DNA from 2 places in the Shigella sp. FC1967 genome. Region 1 is predicted to be linked to the other one. Evidence: riboswitches for the same ligand, from Rfam matches in the RefSeq annotation. Region 1 holds a riboswitch; the other holds the start of a gene.
The links. A riboswitch is a leader RNA that binds a small molecule or an ion and turns the genes downstream of it on or off. The one in region 1 is predicted to bind thiamine pyrophosphate.
Positions count from the first base shown of each region.

Region 2: another riboswitch for thiamine pyrophosphate. It lies ahead of thiC (phosphomethylpyrimidine synthase ThiC); the one in region 1 lies ahead of thiD (bifunctional hydroxymethylpyrimidine kinase/phosphomethylpyrimidine kinase).

Region 1 covers NZ_MIIZ01000610.1:35,232-47,082, reverse strand. The annotation lists gene BHE89_RS25275 (protein kinase domain-containing protein) at 1-1,927, opposite strand, end outside; gene BHE89_RS07265 (4Fe-4S single cluster domain-containing protein) at 1,945-2,574, opposite strand; gene BHE89_RS25270 (hypothetical protein) at 2,574-2,939, opposite strand; gene BHE89_RS25265 (AAA family ATPase) at 2,959-3,414, opposite strand; gene BHE89_RS25260 (hypothetical protein) at 3,536-3,991, opposite strand; gene BHE89_RS25255 (hypothetical protein) at 4,087-4,413, opposite strand; gene thiD (bifunctional hydroxymethylpyrimidine kinase/phosphomethylpyrimidine kinase) at 4,572-5,369, opposite strand; TPP riboswitch at 5,421-5,510, opposite strand; gene pagP (lipid IV(A) palmitoyltransferase PagP) at 6,266-6,901, shown strand; gene BHE89_RS07245 (amino acid permease) at 7,014-8,396, opposite strand; gene BHE89_RS07235 (helix-turn-helix domain-containing protein) at 9,068-9,454, shown strand; gene yidA (sugar-phosphatase) at 9,582-10,388, shown strand; gene brnQ (branched-chain amino acid transport system II carrier protein) at 10,691-11,851, shown strand, end outside.
Region 2 covers NZ_MIIZ01001098.1:2,184-14,034, forward strand. The annotation lists gene BHE89_RS18770 (HesA/MoeB/ThiF family protein) at 1-732, opposite strand, end outside; gene thiE (thiamine phosphate synthase) at 722-1,372, opposite strand; gene thiC (phosphomethylpyrimidine synthase ThiC) at 1,356-3,308, opposite strand; TPP riboswitch at 3,450-3,572, opposite strand; gene BHE89_RS18785 (HAD family hydrolase) at 3,617-4,156, opposite strand; gene BHE89_RS26435 (hypothetical protein) at 4,161-4,301, opposite strand; gene nudC (NAD(+) diphosphatase) at 4,447-5,232, shown strand; gene hemE (uroporphyrinogen decarboxylase) at 5,321-6,394, shown strand; gene nfi (deoxyribonuclease V) at 6,387-7,055, shown strand; gene BHE89_RS18805 (YjaG family protein) at 7,130-7,720, shown strand; gene BHE89_RS18810 (HU family DNA-binding protein) at 7,914-8,186, shown strand; gene BHE89_RS18815 (DUF1481 domain-containing protein) at 8,201-8,893, shown strand; partial or broken gene purD (phosphoribosylamine--glycine ligase) at 8,918-10,206, opposite strand; gene purH (bifunctional phosphoribosylaminoimidazolecarboxamide formyltransferase/IMP cyclohydrolase) at 10,219-11,808, opposite strand.

The sequences.
Region 1 (11,851 bases):
CATCAGCCCATCTATCAATAATATCGTTATTAACACGCTTAAAATCCCCTATTCTTTCACTAAGTTGTTCAATAAGTTGATATCGAGGTGTGGCTAATAATATTTTTGCTTGTTGTTTATCAAACGTCTTAATCGCCAGGTTTCTCGCTAATTTAGCGGCATTATTCACCAGTGAATCTAGCGTAATATATTGCCCAATCTCAGCACTTAATAACAAAATATAGTCATTTTCATGCATATTCTTACGATCGATTAAAGCCCGTAGATTTTCATTATACGCATCCGGAAATTCTGCACGAATAATCTCCCAACGAGCGACTAATTGACTTAAAGACGTGATTAACAAATAAAGCTGTAAACTTTCTTCATTTAGTGGAATACGTTGTTGCAGTGCTCGTTCACGAACAGCGCATTGACGATAATAAAGCTGAACAAGCCAATGTGTCTCATCAATAGATTGCAGCTCAGTCGCAAGTGGCTGACAAATTAATTGATAACCTAATAAGGGATGCTCTAAAAGCCATGAAGGTGTAATGATCTCGCCACGGTAAATCAATGGCATATTAGGATTTAAAATTCTCAGTGCGAGTGTAAAACGTAAACTTGGCTCAATATCTTGTTTTTCAATTAATGCCTGCAATTGGGTAATTTGTTTGCCACGATTATCAAATTGGCTTAACCAAATCGTGATTTCACCATGAATAAGCAATGCCGTTGCTTGATCCCAATATTGTGCTTGTGCCGCCACCATTGCAAATGTATCAGGCTGATTAAATAGCTGATCGGCAAATTGAAATTGATAATATTGCTGATTTCCATTGTTGTGATTAATATTCGGCGCTTGTACCGCTAAACCTTGTAGCCACGCATTAACTTCGTTCCATTGCCATCGTTGAAAGCGATCGCGGCAGAGCAAACCCCGTAAAAGTAATTGAATATTTGGATCTAAATCATCCGCTAACTCAACACCATTCGTCATTACTTGAATTAAAAACGCATTATCATGGACATGTTTAAAACAAGCTCCTTGCGTTAATTGCTCAAGTAAAATGATCCCTAAACTCCACCAATCTGATGCTGCCGAAACACCACCCGCTAAAATTTCTGGCGCACTATAACGTGAAATTTCAAGCGGCGAGACAATATCGAGATCGAATTCAGATAAACACGCCGAACCATACTCAATCACCACAATATCAAGGGGATCTCGAGAACGGATCATCAAGTTCGAGGGCTTTAAAGCACGATGACGCACACCATGTTCAGTTAATGCTGCAATAGCCGTACCTAATTCTGAGACTAATGCGTTAATTTCATTCGATTGCCAAAAATCACCGCGTTCAATGAATTGGCTTAGTGAGCCACCTTTTAATCGTTCGGTGACATGCCAAACACGATTCTCCCATCGACCCGTTTCATAAAATACTGGAATATGGTCAGTAGAGATCAGATTTAATACTTGATAAATAGCAGGATCAGGCTCTTCACCTTTAAGATAGAGTGTTAATACGCCTTCTTGCTCTGTTTTGATATTGCTTACGTTATAGCGTTCTCTTTCGCTATTAATAGAATTGATACGTTGTTCAAGACGCCAATCACCAATCAATCTAAACGTTTCATTATCGCTAACGGCGTTATTTTCAATCTCATCAGCCGGATCAGCACCACATTCAAAACAGATAAAATCGTCTTCTCCCATCAAGTGTCCGTTAATACACTTTCTCGGCTGATCGTGATGAAGATCGGGCGTTATTGTAGCGCTCTCGATAGATGAAGATATTGGCGGAGATGGACGCCATCCAGACTCATGAATAGGTTCAATTGTTAGATCCCATCCACACGGTTTTTCATTAACCTGTCCTGCACAAAAAATCTCGGTTAACTGGCGCTCCGTTTGGCAGTGAGGACAAAAACGTATCATGGCCATCCTTTATTCCATCTCTCTTATCTTTTTATCTGTTTTAATTGAACATCTTGTTGTGTTAATACTTCACGCAACCGAGCCATATCACCCTTTTGAGGAATACCTGTAAGATAAATACGCCCTTGGTTATCCATTGAGAGATCAAGCACTTTATCTTCTTCTGTCACATGTCGTTCAAAAGCGCTAAAACGCGCACGTCCCATCGCCGTTAAACAATGAAGTTGCTGATTATCACTGCCTCGTAACATCAAACTTTGTGTAGTTTCTGCTTGATATCGACCGCTCATTAACGCATCAATTAAACCTGACATTTTAGTCACTTGAGGTGCTATCTCATTCCAGTGATAACCACTGTAAATAAAAATATCCCCCGTAAATTGCTGACGTAGCGCTATTAATAACGCATAAAGCGCCTCTGGTTGTTCAAAAGGTTCACCGCCAGAAATCGTAATACCATCAGCAAATGCAAACCAAGGTTGAATTTGTTGAATAATTACATCAACCGTGACACTTTCGGCTTTTCTTTCCCATGTATCTGGTGATAAACAGCCTTTACAACGCAAAGAGCACCCTTGAAACCAGATGCCAATTCGTTTTCCTGGTCCTAATGTTGTCACTGGGAAATGAAGCCGAGATAAACTGATCTGCATTAATTTGCCTGCGGCACTAAAATAATATTGGTCGTTTCACCTATTTGAATATCAGCAATTTGATAGGCTTTTCCTACCGCTAAATCACTGTCAAAAATGGCTCTTGAGAGAGGATTAATAAGATAAACCTCTAATTGGTTACGAATACCACGACCGCCATTTGATAAATCAGATAAACAGTAGAATTTTAACGTCGATTTAGCCGTTTCTGATATCGATAATGTGAGTAATTGTTTATCAAGGCTAGATAAGATATTTGCTACCATTTGTTCAAATATCTGCTCAGCAACATCTTCCCGAATAAAATCAAATACAATAATATTTTCACCAATACGGTTTAATAATTCAGGTCGATTTAAAACCAATTTAAAATGGCGCTCTATTTCACTTTTTTACTTTACGGCTGACATTTTCAAAAGGTTCATCAGGTAGAACATTCGCGACTCTTTCACCATTATTATCAACACGGTAGATCCCAAGATTTGAGGTAAATATAATTAAGGCTTCAGAAAAATAAACGCGGTCGCCACGTCCTGATGTTAATACCCCATCATCAATAATCTGGAGGAATTTATCCATTAAATGAGGATGCGCTTTCTCTATTTCATCAAATAATACAACGCTAAAAGGCTTTTCGCGAATAGCATTGGTTAATTCACCGCCAGAGTCATAACCCACATAACCCGGAGGCGCACCAATTAAACGTTGATCAGCATGTTCGGCACTAAATTCAGACATATCAAAGCGAATATAGGCACTTTCATCACCGAAAAGCAATTGAGTAACCGTTTTTGCTAACTCAGTTTTACCGACACCAGTTGGTCCCGCTAAAAACAACACTCCTCGTGGTCGTCCTCCTTTATTGCTACCCACACCCGTCATGGCACGCTTAATAATATCTAATAAATGCGTGACTGCATGTTGTTGTCCTTTAACACGACGCTGTATAACTTGTGGTGCATTACGAATTTTTTTGTTTATCGATTTTTTGCCAAGGATCTTCTGTAATACCTACCTTGTAACGCCTTACTGCATCACTAATTCGCGTTATTTCCACTTCTTCAATCCGCGCTAATTGCACTATTGCCACTAAATCCAGCAGTAATAACCCTTCTGTTTCATCGATAAAATCATTAAGAAGCGACGCTTTTTCATTCTCAACAAGTAATGAAAACCCTGCTAACGACATCAATAAATTGGGTGCCAACACTCTGCGGATCTGACTATCGGGTTTTGCGACAGGAATGGCTCGAATTCGAGGATTATTAACAGTAAACCAATCGGGTAAATCAGTTTCTTTTTCTACGATCCAAAAAATACTATTGAAGAAAGGTTGATTATATTCGCCAGCAGGTCTCGCTTTAGCTTGATGCGAAGTCATTAATGCTCGCGTAAATAAGTTATGTTCAGCAGGCATAAGATTATCACGATGAGAAAGCAAGCAAGAGGCAAAATCAATACATAGTGCAATCGGCTGACCAGTTATTGTTTGCCATTTTTCTAATACACTATTTAGGCTATCAATATTACCTGCGCGCGATCACCTGTAACGGTTAATCCTAACTGTTGCATTAACATTGCACCATCTTGCAAAGAGAGCGTAGGATTCGCGATCCATTGAAACCCCGTTAACGGCGTATAAGTGATGATATGAATATAACCTACTTCATACAAACTGTTATAAAGCGTCTGGTTAAAAGGCAATGGCGTTATAATATTAGGCGCAACTTCACTGGCTTGTAAGTCACGTACATTACCAAATAACACAAACTGACTTTTCAATGGAATAAAGCGAAGTAAATCACGTAACCAGCGTGGTTTTTGAAAAGCAGTATTCATATCATCCCTCATTGAAAATAAAATATATCTTACCTTAATTCCTCAATATACGGGCTGTTTATATTGAGAATAGTGTTAACTCTCTGAAGCGTCCGATCATAAAAATGAAAATAGAGCCATAACGACTCTATTTAAGATAAGTGTTGTTGTAATCAACATTACCACCAGCGATGAAAATGGTGTACGGGACCGAAACCTTGTCCAACGTCTAAACTGTCTGCATGTTCTAACGCTTGCTGTAAATAGATTTTTGCTTGTTCAACACAAATTTGCCAATTAGAAACCTGGGGACGAATAGCGGCTAAAGCAGCCGAAAGAGTGCATCCTGTGCCGTGGGTATTTTTCGTATTTACGCGTTTGGAGGTAAATCGCCACTCGCCATCTTGAGTAAATAACCAATCAGGGCTTTCATTCTCCGTTAAATGACCGCCTTTCATCAACACCGCTTTGCATCCTTGTTTTAGCAATGCATAACCTTGTTGCTTCATCGTTATTTCATCTTGAGCAACTTCACAACCTAATAGTGCTGCTGCTTCAGGTAAATTAGGTGTGATCAAATCAACCAGAGGCAAAAGCTGATTAATCATTTTATTCATTGCATCAGGCTGTAATAGAGGATCACCACTTTTTGCAATCATTACGGTATCAAGTACAACAAAGGGGATCGCATATTGCTGAAGTTTGTCGCAAACCACATCAATAATCGAGGCATTAGAGAGCATACCAATTTTGGCGCTATCAATTCGAACATCAGACAAGACAGCATCTAATTGAGCGGCAACAAAATCAGGGGATAAATCATAGACACGACGAACACCACAGGTATTTTGAGCAACAAGTGCTGTCATTACTGTTGTGCCATAGACACCCAGTGCGGAAAATGTTTTCAGATCGGCCTGAATACCTGCACCACCACTCGGATCAGTGCCTGCGATAGACAATGCATTGAATCTCACTGATTAACTCCTCCTTTCACCAGTTACAGAAAAGTCGGGCTCTGTTAATCAGCAGAGTTACCTTGACTTCCCTACGCTGGCATTATCCAGATCAGGTTATACGGGTTCATCTCAGCCAATAAGGCGCCCCGAGCCAAAGCCTGTAAATTCAGGCGATAAGGAGTATCGCATGCTCAAGATAAAGATGCTAGTTTGATAGCGAATCTCAACTTATTAACGCCCTGTTTTTAAGATTTGTGATCCAGTAAGAGAAATCAGCAAAGGCTATATATAATAAATAACCTATTCACCTCATGAAAGGGTGTAAACAATGATGCTTTAATTTACACGCCCTCAACATCGGATTATTTGTATAAAACACACATTACACCCCCCGTTGTGCCACTTAAACCTAAACGTTTTATAAACCAATACAGAATTTTTCTTTTTTTTATTTAACTCTTCTTAATCGTTATTCTATTATCCTGCTGGAAATTTAATCTATTTTTATAACCTGATGTTATTAATATTAAATTTATCTCAATATTTTAATTAAGTGATAAAAATAGATACTTTATAGATTTTTCCTGTTGAAAGTAACTAAACCTAAATTATATCTTTCAGGACTCATTTATCAGCTATTTATTTCAAATCTAATAAAAGCTTAATTTTCCATTAAAAACAATACATTATTATAAAAAATAACAGCCTTTAATATCAAAAAAAAAATTTCGTTCATAAGTACAATAAATCTATTTATTTTCTTCTTAACCGATTCTAATCCCTTAAGATTTTATTTAAGAAGTCAAGTTTCAGATACCTCTTATCTTAAATACTTGTCGATTAAATAACACTATTAATAATGTTTATTTGTCATCACTAGAAACACTGTTTATGCCGTACTCGGAGTTATATTTATGTCATCATCCTATTTTCACCCTAGCGTATTAGCTACAACGCTGTTTTCTCTTGCGTTAACAACATCCGCTTTCGCTTCTGAAAATAATACAAATACCTATCAGACTATTACGACAGAAAACCAACAAGTCACCAGTAAGTCATCTCCGTCTAATAATGAAGAGAGCTACTGGGGAAAATTCAAACGTAATATCAATCAAACTTGGGATAGCGACCAATATAATTACTATTTACCTGTATGGACTTGGCATAACCGTTTTACTTACGATAAAGAAAAAACAGATCGCTATAACGAAACACCTTGGGGCTTTGGTATGGGTAAATATCGTTATGACAATGATGGTGATTGGCACTCTCTTTATGCAATGGCATTTATGGATTCAAATAACCGTGTACAGCCTATTATGGGCTATGGTTTTGAAAAAATGTGGTATCCCGGTGATAAAGACGGCTTTCGTATGGGGGCAGGATTTACACTAAGTATTACAGCGCGTCATGAATACAACTATATTCCTATGCCACTTCCTTTACCGCTAGTTTCTGTTGGTTACGGGCATCTTTCACTACAAGCCACCTATGTGCCAGGGACTTATAACAATGGTAACGTCTTATTTGCTTGGTTACGTTGGCAGTAATGTCATTATTTTGCCGATCAGAATAAGTGCGAATAATAAAAAATAGAACATAAAAAAAACGCATCTTAATGATGCGTTTTTATTATTCAACAGAGGCTCAATCTATAATAACTTAAATATCTTGACTTGCTTGAACACGATTAGACGTTTTCTTCATACGGGAAATCTTAAATCCAACCCATAAGAATGCAATCCAGAATGGCATTAAAATTACTGAAATATTCACTTGAGGCATAAATAAGATAATCACTAAAATCATGCATAAGAAAGCAAGGCAGATATAGTTACCATAAGGATACCAAAGTGCTTTAAAGAAAGGCTCTATACCCTCTTTCTTTTTTGCAGCTCTGAATTTTAAATTCGCCAAACAGATCATAATCCAGTTAAGTACCAAGGTGGTAACAACTAACGCCATTAATAGCTCTAACGCTTGCTCAGGTAATAAATAATTAACTAAAATCCCTAATGATGTCGCAATAGCAGACAAAAGTAACGACACAACGGGTACACCACGTTTATTAATGCGAGACAGTGCATGTGGTGCATTACCTTGTTTTGCCAAGCCATAAAGCATACGACTATTAGAATAAACACCACTGTTATAAACAGACAGTGCCGCAGTTAATACCACTGCATTTAAAATATTCGCAATTAAGAAATTATCCAAGTTATGAAAAATCAGGACGAATGGGCTTTCACCTTTTACGACTTGAGTCCAAGGATAAAGTGAAAGTAACACTAGCAACGAACCAATATAGAAAATTAAAATACGATAAACAACTTGATTAGTCGCTTTCGGGATACTGACTTTTGGATTTTCAGCTTCAGCCGCGGTGATCCCCACCAGCTCAAGTCCACCAAAAGAGAACATCACAATGGCTAATGCAGACATAAAGCCCGTAAAGCCATGAGGGAAAAAACCGAGCTCCCATAAATTGCTAATCGAAGCTTGAGGGCCACCATTACCACTGGCTAGTAAGTAGCTCCCAAATAAAATCATGCCAACAATTGCCAACACTTTAATAATGGCAAACCAGAACTCTGTTTCACCATACATTTTAACGTTAATCAAATTGATTAAGTTGATTGCTACAAAGAAGATAGCAACGGACACCCAAACAGGAATATCAGGTAACCAATAGTTAATGTATTTGCCTGCTGCGGTTAATTCTGCCATACCGACAAGAATAAACATCACCCAATAGTTCCAGCCTGATAAGAAGCCAGCGAATGGGCTCCAATATTTATTAGCAAAGTGACTAAACGAACCCGCAACTGGCTCTTCGGCAACCATTTCGCCTAATTGGCGCATGATCATAAACGCAATAAAACCACCAATAGCATATCCTAATATTACTGATGGGCCTGTCATATTAATAGTTTGCGCTATACCAAGAAACAGACCAGCGCCGACAGCACCACCCAGCGCAATTAGCTGGATATGTCGATTTTTCAGACCGCGCTTAAGTTCTGTCTGTTGCGACTCTCTCGCCATACATCCTCTTCTCTTTATTATTTTATCAACTTAAAGTGTAAACTAATATTTACGTTTTGTTTATTTCAAGCCACTATTAAAACACTATTCTGACTTGAATAACAAATACATTTTATGCTAGGCAAAAAATAATAAGAAAAGCTATCTTTTAGTGGTGTTTAGAGGGGAATAATGTGGTGAAGCGGCAAAGGCCTTGTTGGAAATCCTCTCCCCCGATCGCAAAAATTATCTAATGCCACAAGATAGAGACCAAAGGTAATGGCTAATGCAATAATTAAGCTAATAATTATTTTCTTTGCGTTTCAATTTTAAAATCCTTTAAATACATTTTGTTAGTATGACTGATCACATTATAAGCATTCGCTTAAATTACGATAACAAGACAGGGAGTTTGTTGTTATAAAATTCGTCAATCAATTATCTCTATGAGTAAATTTAGCATAACTTTCATAATGAAAGATAAACGCTTCCTCGACAGACTTCAGATAATTTGCATTATTTCGCTCTAAACGGGATGTAAAATGACCTTATATTATTTAAATACACATTTTTGCCAACGATGAGAGATAGCTATCCATTAATATGGATTTCTCTGTCTGCTATTTTTTGTATAAGATTAGGGAGTTAATTTTGATTTTTTACCTTAACTTCATTGATAGAATGGAACTGTAATGCCACAAGATAATCATCTCGCATTGGTTTGCGCGCTAAGTAAATGGATTGAGGAGCATTTAGGTCGTGTTATCCATCTTGAAGAGTTGGCGGCTTATTCTGGGTATTCTCTTTGGCATATGCAGAAAATCTTTAAAGAAGTCACAGGCACCTCTTTAGGTAAGTATATCCGTCAGCGTAGATTAGCTGGTGCTATTCATCTATTGCGTACCAGTGAGCGCTCTATCTTCGATATTGCCCTTGATTTCGGCTTTGGTTCACAATCTCACTTTACTTATATGTTTCGTAAAGAGTATGGCATCACACCTTTCGACTTTCGACAAAATCAAGAGATCGTTTTAGAAACCAAACAACCTTTACATTTACAATCGCCTTGTGCTGATTAACCCTTCTATTTATGTGACATTATACAGATAGCCTTTAATGTCACATAAATAATACGCAAGCTATGTGATGATAGACCGCTTCGCCCTTCCTTTATCATGATTGCTTTTATTTAATATGGGGATGCTAATGAGTATTAAGCTTATCGCTATTGATTTAGATGGAACCTTGCTTAACAAACAACACGAAATTACGCCAGAAGTAAAACAAGCAGTTCAGCGAGCAAAAGAGGCGGGAGTTAAGATTGTTCTGGCTTCAGGGCGCTCCTTTAATGGCATCTCTCCCTATTTAAAAACACTCGGTCTTGATACCTCTGATTGTTACTGTATCAGCAATAATGGTAGCCAAATCCATCAAGCAGATAATGGTGAAGTTATTATTCAAGATCTGCTCAATTTTGAAGATTACCTCTATTTTGAAAATCTCGCTCGTGAGATTGGTGTCCATTTTCACGTTATCAGCGATAATAAGATTTATACCACCAACCGTCATATTAGCCATTTCACGTGCCAAGAAGCCTTTTTATCTTGGACTCCACTCTATTATCGTCCACTAAATGAAATGCAAACTGATATGTATTTTAGTAAGTTTATGATTGTGGATGCACCTGCCGTTTTGGATAATGCCATTCAATATCTTCCTGCTAATATTTATGAACAATACAGCATATTACGTAGCGCCCCTTATTTTATTGAAGTGTTAAACACCCATGTCAACAAAGGGAGTGCGGTACAAAAAGTCGCTGAACATTTGAAAATCACACCAGAAAAAATCATGTGTATTGGTGATCAAGGTAATGATTTAGCAATGCTGAAATATGCGGGTTTAAGCGTTGCGATGGGAAATGCTCCTGAAGAAGTGAAAAAAGTCGCTAAATTCGTCACACTTTCTAATGAAGAGCACGGCGTTGCAGTGGCGATCAATAAATTTATTTAAACACGATCTTTTTTGTGTTTTATCGCGAATGTCTACAAAATTATATAGCAATTGTGATCCTTCGCAGAGGATCACACTGCTTTTCGACCAAAAACATAGCCTTTTATGATTCTATAATTGCTGTTAAATGAGCGTTAAATCTGCCTTTCTTCTTACATATCCTTCAGAATTTGTTACTATCAATTCACTTTTCGTTATTCAAACTGCATTTTCACAACATATTAAGCTGTTAATTAGGCTAGATGTAGAATAACAAATATAAATCATTTATATATTTTCTTCACAGACAGGTAGTTTAAGTTATGCTTTCTACAAAAGATATGCTCGTTCTTGGAATGATGGTTTTTGCACTCTTCCTTGGCGCTGGCAATATTATTTTCCCCCCTATGGCGGGTTTTCAATCGGGAAACCTCTGGTTTAGTACGTCTTTAGGTTTCCTCGTTACGGGTGTCTTACTCCCTTTCCTAACCTTAGTTATTGTTGCAATTCGTGGACGCGGTGAACGCCTTTCTGTTGATTTACCTTCATGGGTTGCCGTCATTTTCTGGGTAGCACTGTATCTTATCGTAGGTTCCACTTTTGCGATGCCTCGTGTCACTAATACCGCTTATGAAATGGGTTTTTTACCTTTAGGACTTATTGAGAAAAATACGGCAACGCACCTTACTTTTGCACTTGTTTTCAATATCACAAGTATGTTCTTCATGCTCAAACAAGGCACAATGATAAGCGCCATTGGTAAGTTTATGACGCCCGCACTGTTAGTCTTACTGGTGGTTGTGGGCATTGCGGTTGTGGCAAAACCGATTTCCCCGATTGGTGAACCAACAGGCCTTTATGCTGTAAATGGCTTCTTTTCTGGCTTTATTGATGGTTATCAAACCATGGATGTCCTTTCTGCCATGGCATTTGGAGGGATTGTTGCCCGTGCTTTATATACTAAAGGTATCACTGAACCACGCCAAATCGGTTTTATTACCGTAAAAGCAGGTATGATTTCAGTCTTACTGTTAGCCGCACTTTATCTGTGTCTTTTCTACTTAGGGGCAACAAGCTATTCTGTTTCTGTTTTTGCTGATCCTGCACTCAATGCCACTAACGGTGGTCAAATTTTCTCACGTTATGTTGATGCATTATTTGGCTCTGTGGGAACTTGGTTGATGGGCGGTATTGTTTTATTAGCCAGTATGACAACACTTGTCGGTGTCACTAGTGCGGCGGCTGACTACTTTGCGACATTCCATCACCGTTTAGGCTATCGCTTTTGGGTTGTGATATTTACATTAATGACCACAATCGTATCAACGTTTGGTCTTGATACATTATTACGAGTCACTATTCCTGCATTATTAATGATTTATCCAACATCAGTCACTTTGGTATTACTGCAATTTATCCGTAACAAATTAAAAGCGCCTCGCTTTACCTATCGCTTTACAATTGCAATCATTGTCTTAATGAGC
Region 2 (11,851 bases), on a different contig from region 1:
AACAGGACATGTTTTTGATGGTGTTAAACGCAAAGTACTCCAATTTTGTTTTCTACCATCGAAAAGGCGAAGTTTTCCACTTAGAGAACTGGGTAAGCCAGAGAGTAATTTAATTGCTTCCAGTGCCTGAAGAGTGCCAATCACGCCGACGACAGGACCTAGAATTCCAGCTGTTTTGCAATTTCGTTGTGGTTCTGTCTCATCGGGATAGAGGCAGTGATAGCAACCATGAGTAAAAGGCGGTTCAAATACCATCAGTTGCCCACTAAACCCTACGGCACTGCCACTGATAAGCGGAGTTTGCTGTGTGACACAAGCACGATTAATTGCTTGGCGTGTGAGCATGTTATCTGTGCAATCTAAGACTAAATCGACCTCTTTAACTAATTTAGATAATAAGTCGCCATTGATGCGTTGTTTATAAGCGGTAATTTTTATCTCTGGATTTAATGCCCCCAGAGACTGCTTTGCGATCTCTGATTTTGCGTCAGGAATATCTTGAGTTCGATAAAGAATTTGACGTTGTAGGTTAGAAACATGTAACTCATCATTATCAACTAAAATAAGCTCACCAATACCCGCACCAGCAAGATAAAGTGATGCTGGAGATCCCAAACCACCAAGCCCAATGATCAGTACCTTTGCTTGTTGAAGCTTGCTTTGACCTTTTAATCCAATATCTTCTAACATCACTTGTCGGCTATAACGCATAAATTCATTATCATTTAGCATGATGGTTTCCCTCCACTAATTCTAATAATTTACGAGTCACTTGTTGCCAATCAGGTGCTTTCGTTATTGCACTGACTAAGGCAACACTGCCGACACCGGTTGCAACAACATCGGGCACTTTCTCTAGTGAGATCCCACCAATAGCAACAGTTGGAAAGTCGGGTGTCTGTTCGACTTGTTGTTTGAGTGCCTTCAAACCTTGAGGTTTAGATGGCATATCTTTTGTTGTGGTTGGAAAGATATGCCCTAATGCGATGTAAGATGGACGTAATGCTTTCGCTCTTTGTAATTCCGTTTCATTGTGAGTGGAAATACCAAGGCGTAAGCCTGATTGTTTAATGGCATAAAGGTCAGCAATATCAATATCTTCTTGACCGAGATGAACACCATAGGCGTGATGTTGAATGGCGAGTTGCCAATAATCATTGATAAACAGTCTTGCATGATACTGTTTACCTAATTTTATTGCTTCAATGATCTTTTGTTCAATATCATCTGGTTGTTGATCTTTTATGCGTAATTGCAGGGTAGTAACGCCTACCTTTAACAGGCGTTCGATCCATTCAACAGAATCAACAACGGGATAAAGCCCAAGCTTTTTTTCTGTTGATGCAAAAGGTGTGTTAGAGGATCTGTTCATTTTCAGTCACCTCAATACTGGCGATTTCTGCACTGTGGTATAACTCATTTCCATGCTCTTTAAAGGCTTGAGACATTTGCTCCATGCCCGCTGCATAATCGCGCACTTCTTGCGTTATTTTCATTGAGCAGAATTTAGGACCACACATTGAGCAAAAGTGGGCGACTTTTCCTGATGCTTGAGGCAAGGTTTCATCGTGATATTGACGTGCAGTTTCAGGATCAAGCGCTAAATTGAATTGATCTTCCCATCTAAACTCAAAGCGAGCTTTTGACATTGCGTTATCACGAATTTGAGCACCGGGATGTCCTTTGGCTAAATCGGCAGCATGAGCAGCGATTTTATAAGTAATAAGCCCTTGCTTTACATCTTCTTTGTTAGGTAATCCAAGGTGTTCTTTAGGTGTGACATAACAAAGCATCGCGCAGCCAAACCACCCAATCATTGCGGCACCAATACCCGAGGTAAAGTGGTCATAGCCTGGTGCAATGTCGGTAGTAAGAGGGCCTAATGTATAAAATGGTGCTTCATGACAATGTGTTAATTCTTCTGTCATATTGCGGCGGATCATCTGCATTGGAACGTGGCCTGGGCCTTCTATCATGACTTGAACGTCATATTCCCATGCAATTTTTGTTAGTTCACCTAGGGTATGTAATTCAGAAAATTGTGCTTCATCGTTCGCATCTTGAATTGAACCCGGTCTTAGTCCGTCGCCTAGTGAAAGGGAAACATCATAATCCGTACAAATTTCACAGATTTCACGGAAATGCTCGTAGAGGAAATTCTCTTTATGATGTGATAAACACCATTTCGCCATTATCGAACCGCCACGAGAGACAATACCCGTTAGGCGTTTTGCTGTCATTGGCACATAGCGTAACAATACACCTGCATGAATAGTAAAATAATCAACGCCTTGCTCTGCTTGTTCTAACAAAGTATCTCGGAATATTTCCCAAGTGAGATCTTCAGCAATACCGTTAACTTTCTCTAGTGCCTGATAAATTGGAACTGTACCGATAGGAACAGGGCTATTGCGAATGATCCACTCACGTGTTTCATGAATATAACGGCCCGTTGAGAGATCCATTACGGTATCCGCTCCCCAGCGTGTAGACCAAATGAGTTTTTCAACTTCTTCTTCAATGGAGGAGGTTACAGAAGAGTTGCCGATATTGGCATTCACTTTCACTAAGAAATTTCGCCCAATAATCATGGGTTCTGATTCAGGGTGATTGATATTGGCTGGAATGATTGCTCTACCTGCTGCAACTTCTTGGCGTACAAACTCAGGCGTAATATTGTCAGGAAGATGAGCACCAAAGCTAAACCCTGTATGCTGCTGGCGTAAAACTTCGCTACGAATTCTCTCACGCCCCATATTTTCACGAATAGCAATAAATTCCATTTCAGGCGTAATAATACCTTTGCGGGCATAATGTAATTGCGTCACACTTTTGCCATTGAGTGCTTTTTTGGGGGTTGGTTTTAAGGGAAAACGTAGATGTTCTAATCCAGCATCAGAAAGGCGCTGTTGGGTGAAATCTGAACTTAAAAGTGAAAGCACTTCAGTATCATTACGCTCATCAATCCATGGTTGACGTATTTTTTTTAATCCCAAATTAACGTCAAGTTGAGACGCAGGGTCACCATAAGGGCCCGATGTGTCATACACCGGTACAGGCTCATTGTCTTCAAAAATAGGGGAATCTTTTGATCCTCCTATTAGCGTTTTATCAAGTTGGATCTCACGCATTGGTACTTGAATATCAGTACGTGAGCCTTCGAGGTAAATACGGTTTGAATTTGGGAAACTTACGCCTCGAATGGTGCTGATAAACTTTTGAGCTGCATCACGCTGTTCTTTTCGTGGGCGCTGTTTGTTGTTGGTTGGTGAAATATCTTTAACGGATATATTTTGATTTTGGGACATAGCATTTCCTAATAAATATCATGCAGGCGAGTTGCCTGTCGGGTGAATATTGAGAAAAATGCTTGTCTGGAGGTCGCAGGGAGTATCGACAGATAGGTGTATATAGATGTGTAAAAAATATACGCAATGAAGCTATCAAAAGGTCGAATCACTCTTGTTCCCTTCGCGGGTATTAACCCGATCAGGTTCCGCGGATCCCGAATTAACGGTCTCAGCCTGTATTTATAATAGCCTTATAAACACTAGGCACTCCGACAAGAAGATGTTCAGTATATGAAAGATTTTAAAAACTACAAGTCCGACATGGGCTATTTATTTAAATTCCAATGTTGTTGTCCCCATGCTTGTTCATCAGAAATTTGTACTAATTTGGGGTCGGCGTTAACCGTGATAACATGATCTGCTTGGTAACATAAAGGGAGATCATTAGATGAATCAGTATAGAAAATAAAACATAAGTATCTTTTTATGTTATTAGCTTCTTTCCATTGATTTAAGCGCTCAACCTTCCCTTCTCGAAATGTCGGAATACCTTCAATAAACCCAGTGTAATGATTGTCCTTAATTTGCATATCAATCCCCATTGAAATATCTGCATTAAGTTGCTTTGCAATCACATGAACTAAAAAAGACATTGTTGCTGAAATAATCATAACGGGAATATTCTGCTGTCGATATTGTGTAATTATTGATATTCCTTGTGGGTAAAGCAAAGGCTGAATTTTAGTTTCGGTAAAATCATTAACTAGTCGATTTATTGTATTTATATCATAATGTCTAAAGTACGCTAAATGTTGAAAAAGATATTGCTTTATGTCTAACGTTTCAGCGTAATAATCTGCGATCATTTGCTCATCTAGTTTTAAAAAACTGAGGATCAGTGACTATTTTCTTATCCCACAAATAGTTTGTCCATAAGCGGCTAGAATCGCCGGCTAAAAGCGTTTCATCTAGATCAAAAATAGCAATCTTACTTTTGGTTTTATCTGTCATTCTAAGCGTTCTTATTATTAATAAAATTTATATTTATATTTTAAGAATGTTAATGAATTATAGAAGGTAGTTATAATTCATTGAGTGCTTCTTGCTAAAGAGAGTATCCTCTATTTTATATCATTATTTGGGATAGATGGTCGTTATGCATTTATATACATTAACAGGTTCAGAAAAGGGCTGGTGGACAGTTAGTCTTGGGGGGCGCGTGTGGCTACCTAAAGGTGAACTTCCATTTGGTTTAGCTAAAGATTGGGATCTCATTGGTCAACACGCCAAAATTGTGGGTGAATGGCAAGGTGAAACCGTTTGGCTTATTCATGGAAAAATGGATAACGACATGTGCTCACCCAGACTTATCGCCTCACAAGATGAAAACTTATTTAAATTAGTTGGTCGTGGCGTCCAACTGGCTGAGTTTTATCGTTCTCACCGTTTTTGTGGTTATTGTGGTTCTAAAATGCGTCATAGCGAAAGCGAATGGGCATGTTTATGCGATAACTGCCATGAGCGCTATTACCCACAAATTGCCCCTTGTATTATTGTGGGTATTCGCCATGAAGATAAAATCTTATTAGCACACCATGTTAGGCACAAACATTCACCTCTTTACACGGTACTTGCTGGTTTTGTTGAGGTTGGTGAAACGTTAGAAGAAGCCGTGGCCCGTGAAGTGTTTGAAGAGAGCAATATTCGTATTCGCAATATTCGTTATGTATCCTCTCAGCCTTGGCCGTTCCCTCATTCCTTAATGATGGGCTTTTTAGCTGATTATGATGGTGGTGAGCTACGTCATGATCCTTCTGAATTAACGAGTGCAGGTTGGTATCGCTATGATCAATTACCGCAGATCCCACCGCCAGACACGATTGCCCGACGTTTGATCGAAGATACGATAGCCAATATTAGACAAGATAAAGAAAAGAACTAAATAAAGGCGCGGTCTGCCAACAGTTATTTTTCCAGCATGTTACAATGCATGCTATTTTGCGGCCCTATTACTGTTAATGGAGTTAGTCATGAGTGAGTTGAAAAACGACCGCTATTTACGTGCGCTGTTGCGCCAACCTGTTGATGTCACCCCAGTTTGGATGATGCGTCAGGCAGGCAGATATCTTCCTGAATATAAGGAAACACGGGCACAGGCGGGGGATTTCATCTCATTGTGCAAGAATACAGAATTAGCATGTGAAGTCACATTACAGCCTTTAAGACGCTTCCCTTTAGATGCTGCTATTTTATTTTCTGATATTTTAACTATTCCAGATGCAATGGGATTAGGTCTTTACTTTGAAACGGGTGAAGGTCCTCGCTTTAAATCACCAATAAATAGCATTGATGATATTAAAAAATTGCCTATTCCTGATCCTGAAGATGAACTGGGGTATGTGATGAATGCAGTACGTGCCATTCGTCATGCATTGCAAGGTAGTGTGCCATTAATTGGTTTTTCAGGAAGCCCCTGGACACTGGCAACTTATATGGTTGAAGGTGGAAGTAGTAAGGCCTTCACAAAAATTAAAAAAATGATGTATTCAGAGCCTCAAGCATTGCATCTATTACTGGATAAACTGGCAGATAGCGTTATTCTGTATCTGAATGCTCAAATTAAAGCGGGTGCACAATCTATCATGATCTTTGATACATGGGGTGGTGTGCTAACAGGTCGTGATTACCAACTTTTCTCATTACACTATATGCATAAGATTGTTGATGGTCTTATCCGTGAATATGATGGAAGAAAAGTGCCAGTTACTTTATTTACTAAAGGTGGTGGTCGTTGGCTAGAAGCGATGGCTGCGACTGGTTGTGATGCATTAGGACTAGATTGGACGATTGATATCGAAGATGCTCGTCGCCGAGTCGGGGATAAAGTTGCGTTACAAGGTAATATGGATCCTTCTATGCTGTATGCACCACCTGCCAGAATAGAACAAGAAGTCGAGACTATTTTGGCTGGGTTTGGTAAAGGCAATGGTCATGTCTTTAATCTTGGGCACGGTATTCATCAAGATGTTCCACCTGAACATGCTGGGGCATTTATTGATGCGGTTCACCGTTTATCGAAGCCTTATCATCAGGATAATGATTAATACCCAACAATTACGTCAGGAGCAGACAGAGAAAGCTCAACAGATTATTTTAACAGACCAATTTACAGCACCAATTTGCATAGCGGGTGCTGATGTTGGTTTTGAAGACGGTGGCGCAGTTACTCGCGCCGCCATCGTAGTAATGCACTACCCATCTTTTGAAATTCTTGAATATCAAATAGCCCGAATACCGACAACTCTTCCTTATATCCCTGGCTTACTTTCATTTAGAGAGTGTCCAGCGTTACTGACTGCTTGGCAATTAATCAAACAAAAGCCTTCTCTTATTTTTGTTGATGGACAAGGTATTGCTCATCCTAGAAGGCTTGGTGTTGCAAGTCATTTTGGTTTACTAGTGGATACACCAACTATTGGTGTGGCAAAAAGTCGTTTATGTGGTACTGATAAAGCCGTTAATGAAGAGATGGGAAGCTATGAGCCACTAATGGATAAGAATGAGCAAATAGGATGGATTTATCGCAGTAAGAAAAAATGTAAACCTCTGTATATTTCTCCGGGTCATAAAGTGAGTATGAAAGGCGCTTTGCAGTGGGTTGAATTGTGTATGAAAGGATATCGATTGCCAGAACCAACGCGTTGGGCTGATGGTATTGCTTCAAATAGGCGATTATTTGAGCAATTGAATAAGAATAAGCTCTAAATGTTCGGGAAATATGTGGATATTTTGAATTTTCAGGTAAACTGCGCCTAAGTTAAGAAAATGAGTAATCACGAATGTTGAAGAACCCAATCCATTTACGTTTAGAAAAGCTAGAAGCTTGGCAACACCTGACGTTTATGGCATGCCTGTGTGAGAGAATGTACCCAAATTATCAGGTATTTTGTCGTGAAACAGGTTTTACCGATCCAATGCTTTATCGCCGTATTCTCGATCTGGTTTGGGAAACTTTAACGGTGAAAGATGCAAAAGTTAATTTTGATTCTCAATTAGAGAAATTAGAAGAAGCTATTCCTGATGCATCTCTGTTCGAGATTTATGGTGTCTATCCTGCGATTGACGCCTGTGTTGCGCTTAGTGAAATTGTTCACTCACGTTTAAGCGGTGAATCATTAAGTCACGCTATTGAAGTGAGCAAATTATCAGTAGGGACAGTTGCTTCACTTGAAATGACACAAGCAGAAAGAGAAATGAGTGAAGAAGAGCTTAGATCTTTACCTGCTGTTATTGAAGAGTTCGATATCCAATGGGAAATTTACCGTCTACTTGTAGAATGTGAAGAAAGAGATGTCGAACTGATCAAAGGTCTACGAGCAGACCTTCGTGAAGCTGGAATGAGCAATATCGGTATAGAATTAACGCACTAAATCAGAAAAACGTGATTTAGTGCTTGAAAAGCGACGTTTAAAGACTTCACATCACCCCTGTGTATGTTCTACATTGGGTACGAAAAGAAGTGGCTCAGGTGTTTTACTTAATTTATCCTTTTAAAAAGAGAATAAGTTAAGTTTTTTCACCAGATGTTTTTCAAACGATAAAACATACTTTAAGGACTATTTTATGAACAAAGCTGAATTAACCGAATCAGTTGCTGAAAAAGCGGATCTGACAAAAACTCAAGCAAAAGCTGCTATTGAAGCGTTTATCGATTCAGTAACAGGTGCTCTGAAAGAAGGCGATTCTGTACAGTTAGTTGGTTTCGGTACATTCAAGGTAAATCACCGTGCAGAGCGTACTGGTCGTAACCCTCAAACTGGTAAAGAAATTAAAATTGCAGCAGCTAATGTTCCTGCATTTACTGCCGGTAAAGCACTGAAAGACGCAGTAAAATAATTCCTTTGAACGGAATGAACAATAGAGGGGGATTTACTCCCCTTTTGTTGAAACGACAGGGGCTGTTAGCAATAGGATTTGCTTTTTTGCTCAGCGCCTGCTCTTCTACTGTGCAACTACCTGAATTTTCTGCAACAGGTTATATTGCGGACGATGGAGTTGTGCGACTATGGCGTTTAAATAATAAAGCGTCAGAACCTCAAGTGATCATGAGCGTTTATAGTTTTTATAAAAAACCAGAAACGGTCATCACATTCTATGAATATCGCCAAAATAGGCTTTGGCAAGTTCGCTCTGAAATTCTCAATCCTAACGATCCCTCATCTTGGCACCTTCGTTTAAATAAACGTGGTGAAGTTATTTTCATGCAACAAGAGAGCCAGAAGCAAAAACGAGCATTAACAGAAGATGAGCGTTTAAGAATGGTATTTGCTGCAAGTAAAGAGCGTGAAATCAGCGAAGCGCTTACTATTGGGAAAGTAAATTTAATACAGGGTGTCTGGTATCAAAATACAATGACAACATGTGCTGGAGAGAAGGTGAGTGTTTCATTTGAAGGTTCAGAACAACGTTGGTTAAAAACAAGAACACGTAATTCAAGTAAGCCTTCTTATGTTGCTTGGCTTGATTCACCAGAAGGTAAGCAATTACTTATGGTCGCAGATCACGATTTTTGTAAATGGGAACCAACAAAAGAGAGCTTGTGATCACCCCCTTTTGTTGTTAATTCTCTATTTCTTTAAGCGTGCAATCGCGCGATAACCAATATCATGGCGATAAAAACTACCATCCCAATGAATACCTTTAGCTAAAGCATACGCATTTTTTTGGGCTTGTTCGATATCATCACCTAATGCTGTTACACATAGTACTCGTCCACCGGCAGTGATAACTTCGCCTTTGTCATTGAGTGTTGTTCCAGCTTGAAATACCTTCGCCGTTGTTGAGGATGTTGGTGTTAAGCCCTTGATAACATCACCTTGACGATAATCCGCTGGGTAGCCACCTGCTGCAATCACAACCCCCAAAGCTGGACGAGGATCCCAATGGGAATCTTTATCTTTTAAGTTGCCTTTTGCGCCAGCTAAACAGAGATCAACTAAGTCAGATTGCATACGCATCATAATAGGTTGAGTTTCTGGATCGCCAAAACGACAGTTAAACTCAATAACCTTAGCGATACCTTGTTTATCAATCATCAGACCAGCATAAAGGAAACCTTGGTAACGATGACCTTCGGAAGCCATTCCCTTTACTGTTGGATAAATGATTTTTTCCATGACTTGCTGGTGGATTTCTGGCGTAACAACAGGCGCCGGTGAATATGCACCCATTCCCCCCGTATTAGGGCCCGTATCTCCATTGCCAACACGCTTATGATCTTGGCTTGTTGCCATTGGAATTACGTGTTCACCATCAACCATAACGATAAAGCTAGCTTCTTCGCCATCAAGAAATTCTTCGATAACAATACGATGTCCTGCATCACCAAAAACATTGCCAGCCAACATATCTTTAATTGCAGCTTCAGCTTCAGCTTGCGTCATTGCAACAATAACGCCTTTACCTGCTGCTAAACCATCTGCTTTGATAACAATCGGCGCGCCACTTTATTGAGATACTCAAGTGCAGGCGCTATTTCTGTAAAATTTTGATAAGCCGCAGTTGGAATGTTATGACGAGCTAAAAAATCTTTTGTGAAGGCTTTAGAGCCTTCTAATTGAGCGGCTCCTTTTGTTGGACCAAAGATGGTCAGTCCCGCTTCTTTAAATGCATCGACAACACCCATAACCAGAGGTGCTTCTGGGCCTACGATCGTTAAATCAATTTGGTTTTCGAGGGCAAATGTAACTAATGCAGGAATATCGGTTGCACTAATAGCCACATTCTCAACACCATTTTCTAATGCTGAGCCAGCATTACCAGGAGCAACAAAAACCTGTGTTGCCAGCGGTGATTGAACGGCCTTCCAAGCTAAAGCATGTTCCCGACCGCCATTACCAATAATCAAAATTTTCATATCAATACCTTATTAATGGCGGAAGTGACGCATATTAGTGAAAATCATTGCAATATTATGTTCATTGGCAGCCGCAATGACTTCATCATCACGAATTGAGCCACCAGGTTGAATAACACAAGTCACACCCGCAAGAGCGGCGGCATCAATACCATCTCTAAATGGGAAGAATGCATCTGATGCCATTGCACAACCCGCAACTTCTAAACCTTCATCAGCGGCTTTAATACCCGCAATTTTTGCAGAGTACACACGGCTCATTTGTCCTGCGCCAATACCGACAGTCATATCGTTTTTAGCGTAAACAATGGCATTTGATTTTACAAATTTTGCGACTTTCCAGCAGAAGAGTGCATCTTTAAGTTCACGTTCGCTTGGTTGACGTTGAGTAACCACTCTTAAGTTTTCTTCTTTTACCATGCCCAAGTCACGATCTTGAACCAACAGCCCACCATTAACACGTTTGAAATCTAACGCGGGTTTTGCTGTTTGCCATTGACCACAAGCCAATACACGGACATTTGGTTTTGTTTCTAAAATGGGTAGTGCATCTTCATTAATAGAAGGGGCAATGATGACTTCAACAAACTGACGTTCGATGATCGCACTTGCTGTTTTTGCATCTAATGGGCGATTGAATGCGATAATGCCACCAAATGCAGAGGTGGGATCGGTTTTAAATGCATTGTCATATGCTTGTGTGAGCGTGTTCGCAGTTGCAACACCGCAAGGATTTGCATGTTTCACAATAACACATGCAGGCTCGGAGAATGATTTTACACATTCTAATGCGGCATCAGTATCGGCAATGTTGTTGTAAGAAAGTGCTTTGCCTTGTAATTGGTTTGCAGTGGCAATAGATGCTTCTTCAATATCTTCTTCTATATAGAAAGCGGCTTGCTGATGAGCATTCTCACCATAACGCATATCTTGTTTCTTTATATAGTTCAGATTTAGGGTACGAGGGAAAGGACCTGATGGCTGTGAAGTATCACCATAATAAGGTGCAACCTTCTGACCAAAATAGTTAGCAATCATTCCATCGTAAGCTGCTGTATGTTCAAAGGCTTTTATCGCTAAATCAAAGCGTGTATCTAAAGTAAGGCTATTTTCGTGATTATCCATTTCTTCAATCACTCTTTCATAGTCATTACTATTTACTACAATTGTAACGTCTTTATGATTTTTCGCTGCGGAGCGAACCATTGTTGGTCCACCAATATCGATATTTTCCACTGCATCGGCTAATGAGCAATCTGGGCGAGCGACGGTTTTAGCGAAAGGATAAAGATTTACGACGACCATATCGATAGGACGAATTTCATGCTCCTCCATAATTGCATCGTCTTGCCCACGACGCCCCAAAATTCCACCATGTACTTTAGGATGCAGCGTTTTCACTCTGCCATCCATCATTTCTGGGAAACCAGTGTAATCGGAGACTTCAATAACCGGTAGGCCAGCTTCTGCTAATAGACGTGCGGTTCCACCTGTAGATAAGAGTTCTACTTCTCTTTCAACAAGTGCTTTAGCAAATTCTAAAATACCTGCTTTATCAGACACACTTAAAAGTGCACGGCGGATAGGACGAAGATGTTGCATGAGTTTTATCCCTTGGGGTTGGTATAACGGTAGTAATGGTGAA